3 regions of the Rhodopseudomonas sp. RCAM05734 genome follow, and region 1 is predicted to be linked to each of the others. Evidence: predicted binding sites of a transcription regulator. Region 1 holds the regulator's gene; each other region holds the start of a gene.
What was found. Region 1 encodes PhoB, which activates phosphate uptake and scavenging genes when phosphate is short. Its sites were predicted from a motif close to TGTCATNNANCTGTCAT; they were not measured.
Positions count from the first base shown of each region.

Region 2: the regulator PhoB is predicted to act here: its motif matches at 946-962, upstream of ACUXVA_RS25045 (OprO/OprP family phosphate-selective porin).
Region 3: the regulator PhoB is predicted to act here: its motif matches at 1,582-1,598, upstream of ACUXVA_RS05695 (alkaline phosphatase D family protein).

Region 1 covers NZ_CP199742.1:952,128-955,333, reverse strand. Annotated here, with positions in the region: gene pstB (phosphate ABC transporter ATP-binding protein PstB) at 1-467, shown strand, start outside; gene phoU (phosphate signaling complex protein PhoU) at 493-1,209, shown strand; gene phoB (phosphate regulon transcriptional regulator PhoB) at 1,222-1,926, shown strand; gene ACUXVA_RS04680 (GcrA family cell cycle regulator) at 2,093-2,602, opposite strand; gene ACUXVA_RS04675 (aspartate aminotransferase family protein) at 3,116-3,206, shown strand, end outside.
Region 2 covers NZ_CP199742.1:5,281,616-5,284,821, forward strand. Annotated here, with positions in the region: gene ACUXVA_RS25040 (DegQ family serine endoprotease) at 1-785, opposite strand, end outside; gene ACUXVA_RS25045 (OprO/OprP family phosphate-selective porin) at 1,100-2,689, shown strand; gene ACUXVA_RS25050 (zinc-binding alcohol dehydrogenase family protein) at 2,810-3,206, shown strand, end outside.
Region 3 covers NZ_CP199742.1:1,160,079-1,163,284, forward strand. Annotated here, with positions in the region: gene ACUXVA_RS05690 (TonB-dependent receptor) at 1-1,203, opposite strand, end outside; cobalamin riboswitch at 1,309-1,502, opposite strand; gene ACUXVA_RS05695 (alkaline phosphatase D family protein) at 1,645-3,198, shown strand.

The sequences.
Region 1 (3,206 bases):
TCCCGATGACCATCTACGAGAACATCGCCTTCGGCGTGCGCCTGTACGAGAAGATCTCCAAGTCGGAGATGGACGGCCGGGTCGAGAAGGCGCTGCGCGGCGGCGCGCTGTGGAACGAGGTCAAGGACAAGCTCAACGCCTCCGGGCTCAGCCTGTCCGGCGGCCAGCAGCAGCGCCTGTGCATCGCCCGCACCATCGCGGTGCGGCCGGAAGTGATCCTCTTCGACGAGCCGTGTTCGGCGCTGGATCCGATCTCGACGGCGAAGATCGAGGAGCTGATCGACGAGATGAAGGACGAGTACACCATCGCCATCGTCACGCACAACATGCAGCAGGCCGCGCGCGTCTCCGACTCCACGGCCTTCATGTATCTCGGCGAGCTGATCGAGTTCGGTCCCACGAACAAGATCTTTACGTCGCCGACCGATCGTCGCACCCAGGATTACATCACTGGCCGTTTCGGCTGACGCGCATCGCGCGAGAGGATTGATTATGGCTTTTGAACATACGACGAAGGCATTCGACGGCGACCTGCAGGAACTGACCCGGCTCGTCGCCGAGATGGGCGGACTGGCGGAGCGCCAGATCACCGATTCCGTCGACGCGCTGGTCCGGCGCGACGTCGAACTCGGCTTGCGCGTGGTCGCCGCCGATCAGGAAATCGACCAGATGCAGCGCGACATCGAGGAGCGCGCGGTGCTGACCATTGCCCGGCGCCAGCCGATGGCGGTCGACCTGCGCGAGATCGTCGGTGCGATGCGCGTCGCCACCGACGTCGAGCGCATCGGCGACCTCGCCAAGAACATCGGCAAGCGCGTCAACGCGCTCGACAGCGATTTCCATCCGCTGAAGCTGATCCGCGGCCTCGAGCACATGACCAATCTGGTGCAGTCGCAGGTCAAGGCCGTGCTCGACGCCTATGCCGCGCACGATCTGCCCGCAGCAATGGCGGTGTGGAAGGGCGACGAGGAGATCGACGCGATCTGCACCTCGCTGTTCCGCGAGCTGCTGACCTACATGATGGAAGACCCGCGCAACATCTCGTTCTGCATCCATCTGATGTTCTGCGCCAAAAACATCGAGCGGATCGGCGATCACGCCACCAATATCGCCGAGACCGTGTTCTACATGATCGAGGGCCAGCAGATCCTCGATAAGCGCCCCAAGGGCGACATGACCAACTTCGCCACTGCTCCCGGCAATACGTAAGGTACACCGCATATGAACGCACGCATTCTGGTGGTTGAGGACGAAGAAGCGCTGACCACGCTGCTGCGTTACAACCTCGACGCCGAAGGCTATGACGTCGAGACGGTGGCGCGCGGCGATGACGCCGATACGAGGCTGAAGGAAAGCGTGCCCGACCTGGTGGTGCTGGACTGGATGCTGCCCGGCCTGTCCGGCATCGAGCTGTGCCGAAGGCTGCGGGCGCGGCCCGAGACCAAGGCGTTGCCGATCATCATGCTCACCGCGCGCGGCGAAGAGAGCGAACGCGTTCGCGGTCTCGCCACCGGCGCCGACGACTACATCGTCAAGCCGTTCTCGGTGCCGGAGCTGCTGGCGCGGGTGAAGGGGCTGTTGCGCCGTGCATCGCCCGAGCGCCTTGCCACCGTGCTGGCGTTCGGCGACATCGAACTCGACCGCGACAAGCGCCGCGTCGCGCGTTCCGGCCGACCGATCGATCTCGGTCCGACCGAATACCGGCTGCTCGAATTCTTTCTGGAGCATCCCGGCCGGGTGTTCAGCCGCGAGCAGTTGCTCGACAGCGTCTGGGGGCGCGATATCTACATCGACGAGCGCACCGTGGACGTTCACATCGGCCGCTTGCGCAAGCTGCTCAATCCCGGCGGCGAGCAGGACCCGATCCGCACCGTCCGCGGCGCCGGCTACGCGCTGGATGACCGCTTCGACAAGGCGGCGGAGTAGTTTCTTCGGAGATTTTCGGTGTTCCCCGGACGCGGTGCACTGCGCCGCGTGAGCGGCGTGGTGCGCCGCAGATCCGGGGTCCCGGTTGTTTGCTGGAAAGAAGAAATCGGGATCCCGGATCTGCGGAGCGGCATAAAGGATGCCGCACCGCGTCCGGGAAACCAGACTACCTGATCGGCTTCGGTGCCTGCCGACGGCGGTCGCTTGCCGGCTGGTAGGCGATGCGCGAGTGGTGCGCGCAATAGGGCAGGCTCTGCAGGGCCTTGCCGCCGCAGAAGTAGAATTCCGGATTGCTGGGATCGCCGATCGGCCAGTGGCAGGTCGCCTCGTTGAGCTGCAGCAGGCTCAGCCGCTGCGCCATCGGCACCACATTGTCATAGGTGACCGGATCCGGCTCGACTTCGACTTCGAAGGCGTGGGCCAGCGCGGTGTTGCCGCGGGCCACCGGACGCGTAACCCGCATCATGTGCTGGGCCGGACGCGCCTTGCGCGGACGCGGCGCCGCCGAGGTCGGGCTCTTGGCACGGCCGGACAGGCCGAGGCGGTGGACTTTGCCGATAACCGCGTTGCGCGTCACATTGCCGAGCTCTGCGGCGATCTGGCTGGCCGACAGGCCGCCTTCCCAGAGCTTCTTCAGTTGCTCGACGCGATCGTCGGTCCAGGTTATTACCGTCATCGCACTCTTCCCTTCGTGTCGCGCCGGCCGATGTCAGGCAGCGCAGCGACTCCAGCGTCACAAAAATCCCTGCAGTCCGAATCCCTTAGCGCTCGCCGGGCGCAAAAATTGCGACCGGACGTTTACGCCGAACACTGGACCGTAGTGGAACACAATCGCGCACGATATGTCGTACCCGATAGATCAGAAGCTACAATATGCCGTGACTCTGGCGCAAGAGTCAGGCATCGCGCGTCCACATCCTTGTGCTTGCAAAACAGAGAAATCGGTTTTTTGTGCGATTCTGTCATCAGGGAAACGCACCCGGACTCCAATAGTTGCCTCGATCGTCGGGGCCGTCACCGGAATACTACGGGGTTTCCGCGGTGCGCCGAGGTTGACAGCCACCGCCGTCACCATAGAATAATGCCCACGTGCCGCCTGGAAAGGCGGCACGTTTCGTTTCCGGGGTAGGTTGTCCGATCTCGCACAGGCGCGTTCGCCCAGTCACCCGAAGTTCCGATCGGATTGGTTATGACCAAGAGCGCAAGCACGTCTCATTTGCTGCCGGTATTTGCCAGGGCGGATCTCGCCTTCACCTCGGGCGAGGGCGTCTGGCTGACCG
Region 2 (3,206 bases), 2.3 Mb from region 1:
CTCTTGGCGGAAGCAACCACGACGCGCACCATGTTGGCGGGAATGGCGAAGCCGATGCCCTGCGAGCCGCCGGAGCGCGAGAAGATCGCGGTGTTGATGCCGACCAGCTTGCCGGTCATGTCGACCAGCGCGCCGCCGGAATTGCCGGGATTGATCGCGGCATCGGTCTGGATGAAGAACTGATAGTCGGTGATCCCGACCTGGGTGCGCGCCAGCGCCGAGACGATACCGTGGGTCACGGTCTGTCCGACGCCGAACGGATTGCCGATCGCCAGCACGACGTCGCCGACCAGCAAGTCGTCGGAGTTGGCGAAGTCCAGCGTCGGGAACTTTTCCTTGCCGTCCTTGATGCGCAGCACCGCAAGATCGGTGCGGCTGTCCTTGAGCACGATCTCGGCCTCGAATTCGCGCTTGTCGGCCAGCGAGATCTTGACCTGGTCGGCGCCCTCGATGACGTGGTTGTTGGTGACCACCAGACCGGACGAATCGACCATCACGCCGGAGCCCAGCGAGCGCTGCATCTGCTCGGGCTGCGGGCCGCCGCCGCCGAAAAAGCGGCGAAACAGCGGATCTTCCATCAGCGGATTGCGCACCTGCACGGTCTTGGCGGCGTAGACATTGACCACAGCCGGCTGCACCCGCTGCACGATCGGCGCATAGGACAGCCGGATCTCGTTCGGCGAGACGGGAACGCGGCGGTCCTGCGCCAAGGCACCGCCGGTCGCGGCAGACAGCAGGGTGGCACAAAGGGTCAATGTCGCAGCAGCGCGAAGATTGGGGAACATCAGGGCCTCTCAGGGAAATTACCGGCAATATAGGCCGTTCGCCGGCGCAATAGAAGGGTGCGTTGCCGGTAATCCCGGCCCACCGATCGGTTCGACCGGCGACCCCGCAGACCGGATCCGGGCGCCGCGAATGGCTTCAATGCGCGCATCACATGACGACCGTCATCTGTTTGTCAAAACAGTCTCGATGGGGCTCCGGAAAGACACAGTCGGCCACAAAAGACGGCGCTGCGATGCCGAACTTCAAAAAGGTGACTTCCCTTGAATCGCGATTGGCGCAACCAATTGGCCATCGCATCATCAGGGGTGATCTCATGAAAATCACGAGGAAGGCGGCCGCCGCTGCGGCTGGAGTTCTGGGCGTTCTCGCAGCATGTCCGGCGCGCGCCGAAACCGCCGGCGCCGACACGGAGATCGCGCTGCTGAAGCAGCAGCTCAAGCTGATGGAACAGAAGCTCGACAAGTTGCAGAAGCAGACGACGGCCAACACGGCGGCCGCCGCGCATGCCAACGCCAAGGCCACGACCGCCGAAGCAAAGGCCGACGTCAAGGTCAGCGTCGCCAATGCCAATGCGGCCTACACCAAGGGGCCGATCGCACCGCCGTCCGGCGTTGTCGTCACCATGCCGAACAATCGCCCGACGATCTGCAGCGCCGATCAGCAGAACTGCGTCGCCATCACCAGCCGCCTGCATTTCGACGCCGGCGGCTACGACTATCATCCGAATTCAGCAGCGACCTCGCCGCAACGGCTGGACAACGGCATCAACACCCGACGTGCCCGCATCGGCCTTGTCGGAAAATTCTTCGGCGACTGGAACTACTCTCTGGTCTATGACTTCGGCGGCAGCTCGGACGGCTTCGGCGGTGCGGCGGCAGGCTCGCTGCCGGGCGGCGGCGTCTCCGGCGTCGAGAACGCCTATCTCAGCTATACCGGCTTCAAACCCTTCGGCGGCAAACTCGCCATCGAAGGCGGTATCATGGATGTGCCATACACCCTCGACGAGGCCACCAGTTCCAACGATATCCTGTTCATGGAACGCGCTTCCGCGGGGATCATCGCCACCAACATCGCCGCCGGCGATTTCCGCTCGGCGTTCGGCGCCCGCTGGTACAATGATTCATTCTGGATCGGCGCCTACGCGACCGGACCATCCTCGGGCGCCATCCATTCGGCGTCGAGCGTGACGCCGAACGGCGCTACCGAGCAGTTCGGCACCGTCGTACGCGCCGCCGGCCTGGTACTCAGCGGCAAGGACTACTCGTTCCATCTTGGCGGCGACGCACAGTTCCTGATCGAGCCTTCGCACAATCTGGTCACCGGAGCGAAGACGCTCACGCTGAGCGATCGGCCCGAGCTTCGTCTCGACCCGACCTCGCTGGTTTCGACCGGAGCGATCGCAGGGGTTTCCGGCGCACAAGTCTATAGCGCTGAAGCGGCGGGCACCTACGGGTCGCTGTATTTCCAGGGCGAGTACTTCTGGTACAACATCGACCGCACCGCTTTTGCGGCGCTGCCGAGCCTGAAATTCGACGGCGGCTATGTCCAGGCGAGCTACGTGCTGACCGGTGAAAGCCACGCCTACAACGCGGCCACGGCCTCCTATAGCGGCATCAAGCCGGCAAACCCGTTCTCGGCGACCGGCGGCGGCTGGGGCGCCTGGGAAATCGCCGGACGCGTGAGCACCGTCAACCTCAACGACCAACTCGCGACCGCCAACGGCATCGCCGGCGGACGACAGACGGTCTACACCGCCGCGCTCAACTGGTACGTCAACGGCAACATCCGCTTCATGTTCGACTACCTGCATGGCGATGTCGCCAGGCAGATCAGCGCGGTCAATGCCGGCGATGCCGGGTCGAAGCTCGACGCCTTCGCGATGCGGACCCAGGTCGCGTTCTGATACGCCGCCTGAGACAAAGACGGGGGCAGCGCGGGCTGCCCCCGGGCACCGGATTGCTTGCAATTGGCCGGCTGCCGCGCCACTCCACCCGCACAGTCACGCGCGATCAGGAGATCCGGAATGAAGGCCGTCGGTTACAAGACATCCCTGCCCATCGATCAGGCGGACTCGCTGGTCGATTTCGAAGCTGCAAAACCGGAGCCGGCCGGCCGCGACATCCGCGTCGCCGTGAAGGCGGTCTCGGTCAATCCGGTGGACACCAAGGTGCGCATGCGCGCCGCGCCGCGCGACGGCGAGCCCAACAAGATCCTCGGCTATGACGCCGCCGGCATTGTCGATGCGGTCGGCCCCGACGTCACCCTGTTCAAGGCCGGCGACGAGGTGTTCTACGCCGGCTCGATCCTGCGCCAGGGCACCAATGCCGAGTTCCACCTGGTGGATGAGCGCATCGTCGGCCTGAAGCCGAAGACGCTGTCCTTTGCCCAGGCCGCGGCCCTGCCGCTCACCTCGATCACCG
Region 3 (3,206 bases), 210 kb from region 1:
GATCTGCGCTTGGTCGTGAAAGATTTCGATATAGTTGCCGCCGCCCCGATCGATCAGGCCGGTTCTGGCGTTGTAGACGTAGCTTTCCTCGTCGCGCCAATGCCGCTGGCTGTCGAGGTAATACAACGTATTGCGCAACGTGACCCCGTCGCTCACCTGCCACTCGGTCTTCACCTGACTCTGGCTGTCCTGATAGCGGATGCTGCTGTCGCCGACGTTGTAGTTCTGGAAGCGCAGCGACGTGTCGAGCTTGCCGTTGATCAGCGGCGTGCCGAAATAGCGCGACGGGCTGCGATCGCCGTAATCGGTCGAGATTGTCCAGCCGATGTCTTCGGTCTGCTTGATCTGCACGGCAGCATGAACTTCGACATTGGACTGGCGGTCGCGATCGACCCAGCCGTCCGACATGTTGCCGGTGGCGGTGATGCGATAGGCGAGGTCCTTGCTGATCGGGCCGCCGCTATCGACGGCGATGCGGCGCTCCAGATTGGTGTCGAGCGAAATTTCCGCCTGGTTGCGCGGCACCCACAGCGGCAGCTTCGAGATGACGTTGACGGCGCCGCCGATGGCGCCTTCGCCATACATCACGGATGCCGGACCGCGCAGCACTTCGATGCGCTCCGACGACCAGGTGTCGTAGGGAAAGGTCAGCGTACCCGAGCCGACATAGAGACGGGTGCCGTCAAGCAGCGTCATGACAGTGCCGTTGCCGGTAAAGCCGCGTGTGTTGAAGGCGATGCTGCCGTTGCCCGGCGCCGGCGCGGCGGTGAAGCCGGCGGCATTCTGCGTCACAGCGGCAATGATGTTCTGCTGACCACGCTCGGCCATTGTCTCGGCGGTGATGATTTCGACACTTGCCGGCGTCTGCAATCGTGTCAGACCAAGGCGGCTGCCGGTCGATGACGTACCGGTGAGGTTGAGCGTCGGCGCGGCAAAAGCTGCGGGGCCGGCCGGCGATGCCACGGGCGCACCGGTGGCTGTCGCACGCTGCTGGCGCGTCCGTATTGCGCGCGACGCGCTGCCGCTGTTGGCCACGCGGCGCCTGGCGGACGGTGCGGCCGGCGATTGCACCACGACTGGGTCGAGCGCCTGGCTGGGGCTGGCACCCTGGCTCCAGCCGTCAGTCGGGCAGAGCAGGCAAGAGAATGCGACGGAATACAGGAAGGGATTGCATCGGTTCGATGCAGAGACGACGGAGGTCATGTTCGACTCGCGGTTACGTGGCACGTCACCGCGAACGAAGTCGGACCAAATCCCTGAGGGGATACGGTTCGGCTACCACCAGGACACCCCGCCCAATGTGCTCGCGTGTGACCACGACTGGCGGCAGGTCTCCTGGCTCGCGGGTCAGTGCCTTGTGCCGCCTTCCCAGACGCGAACGTCCAGTGGCTGATGGCAGAAGGCTCGCCGCTTACAGTTGCGGGGGCAGCCGCGGAATCGGGAAATCCCTCACCGCATTCCCTTTTTGATCCCCGAAGGGAACCGTCGCGGCCACGTTACGGTGCGATTTCGGAATGTGTCAATGCGGATTCATCTGTCGTGCCGGCGTGCGCCAGGACGAAGGAAAGAGCTGCGACCGCATGTCACAGCGCCGTCAGCAAAACTCTTTAGAGCCGTTCTCATCCGGGACTTCAGGAGTTTTCCATGGCCACGACCTTTTCGCGCCGCCGTTTCCTGTCCACGACCGCCGCCGCCGGCATGGGCGTGCTGGCGATGCCCTATCTCAGCCGCGCCGCGGACCGGCCCGTGATCGGCCATGGCGTGCAGTCCGGCGACATCGGCGTCGACAGCGGCATGGTGTGGTCGCGCGCAGACCGGGCGTCGCAGATGATGGTCGAGGTCTCGACCACCGAATCCTTCAAGAATGCCCGCGCGCTGCCGCCGATCAACGCCCTGCCGGAGAGCGACTTCACCGCAAAAATGCTGCTGGAGAACCTGCCCGCCGGGCAGGACATTTTCTACCGCGTCAAGTTTCGCGATCTCTCGCACTTCGACATCGTCAGCGAGCCGGTGATCGGCCGCTTCCGCACAGCGCCGGCCGATCGCCGCGATGTCAGCTTCGTGTGGGGCGGCGACGTCGCCGGCCAGGGCTTCGGCATCAATGCCGACGATGGCGGCATGTTCACCTTCGCCACCATGCGGAAACACAATCCGGATTTCCTGATCCACTCCGGCGACACCATCTATGCCGACGGCGTCATCACCGCGGAAACCAAGACCACCGACGGCAGGGTCTGGAAGAACACCACCATTGTACCGGAGAAGGCAAAGGTCGCCGAAACGCTCGACGAATTCCGCGCCGCGCACAAATACAACCTGCTCGACGAGCATGTCCGCGCCTTCAATGCGCAGGTGCCGGTGTTCGGCCAGTGGGACGACCACGAGGTCACCAACAACTGGTCGCTGTCGAAGCAATTGCCGGCCTCCTACAAGGAGCGCGACGTCACGCTGCTCGCGGCGCGGGCCGGGCGCGCCTATCACGAGATGTATCCGATCCGCGAGAGCATCGTCGAACCCGGCCGGGTCTACCGCACGCTGAATTACGGTCCGTATCTCGACGTCTTCATGCTCGACGAACGCAGCTATCGCGGCCCCAACGGCGCGAACCTGCAGGAAAAGTACGGTCCCGATGCGTATTTCGTCGGTCCGGACCAACTGGCCTGGCTGAAGCGCGCGCTGCTGGCCTCGAAGGCGACCTGGAAGGTGATCGCGTCGGATATGCCGATCAGCATCATCGTCGAGGACGACGCCGTCAACCACAAGGGCTCCGAGGCGATCGCCCAGGGCGATGGCCCGGCGCGCGGTCGCGAGCTGGAAATCGCCGAGCTCCTGCGCTTCATCAAGTCCTCGGGCGTCCTCAACACCGTGTGGCTGACCGCCGATGTGCACTACACCGCCGCGCACTACTACAATCCGGAGAAGGCCCAGTTCCAGGATTTCGAACCGTTCTGGGAATTCGTCTCCGGCCCGTTCCATGCCGGCTCGTTCGGCCCGGGCGGCATGGACAATACGTTTGGACCCGAGGTGAAGTTCGTCAAGGCACCGGGCGCCGACAAGCAGAACCTGCCGCCCTCCGCCGGCATGCAGTTCTTCGGCCACGTCAGGATCGACGGGGCCTCCGGCCAGATGACCGTCACCCTGCGCGACCGCGCCGACGTGGCGCTGTGGGCCACCACGCTGGATCCGAAGATCGCCTGATCGGCATT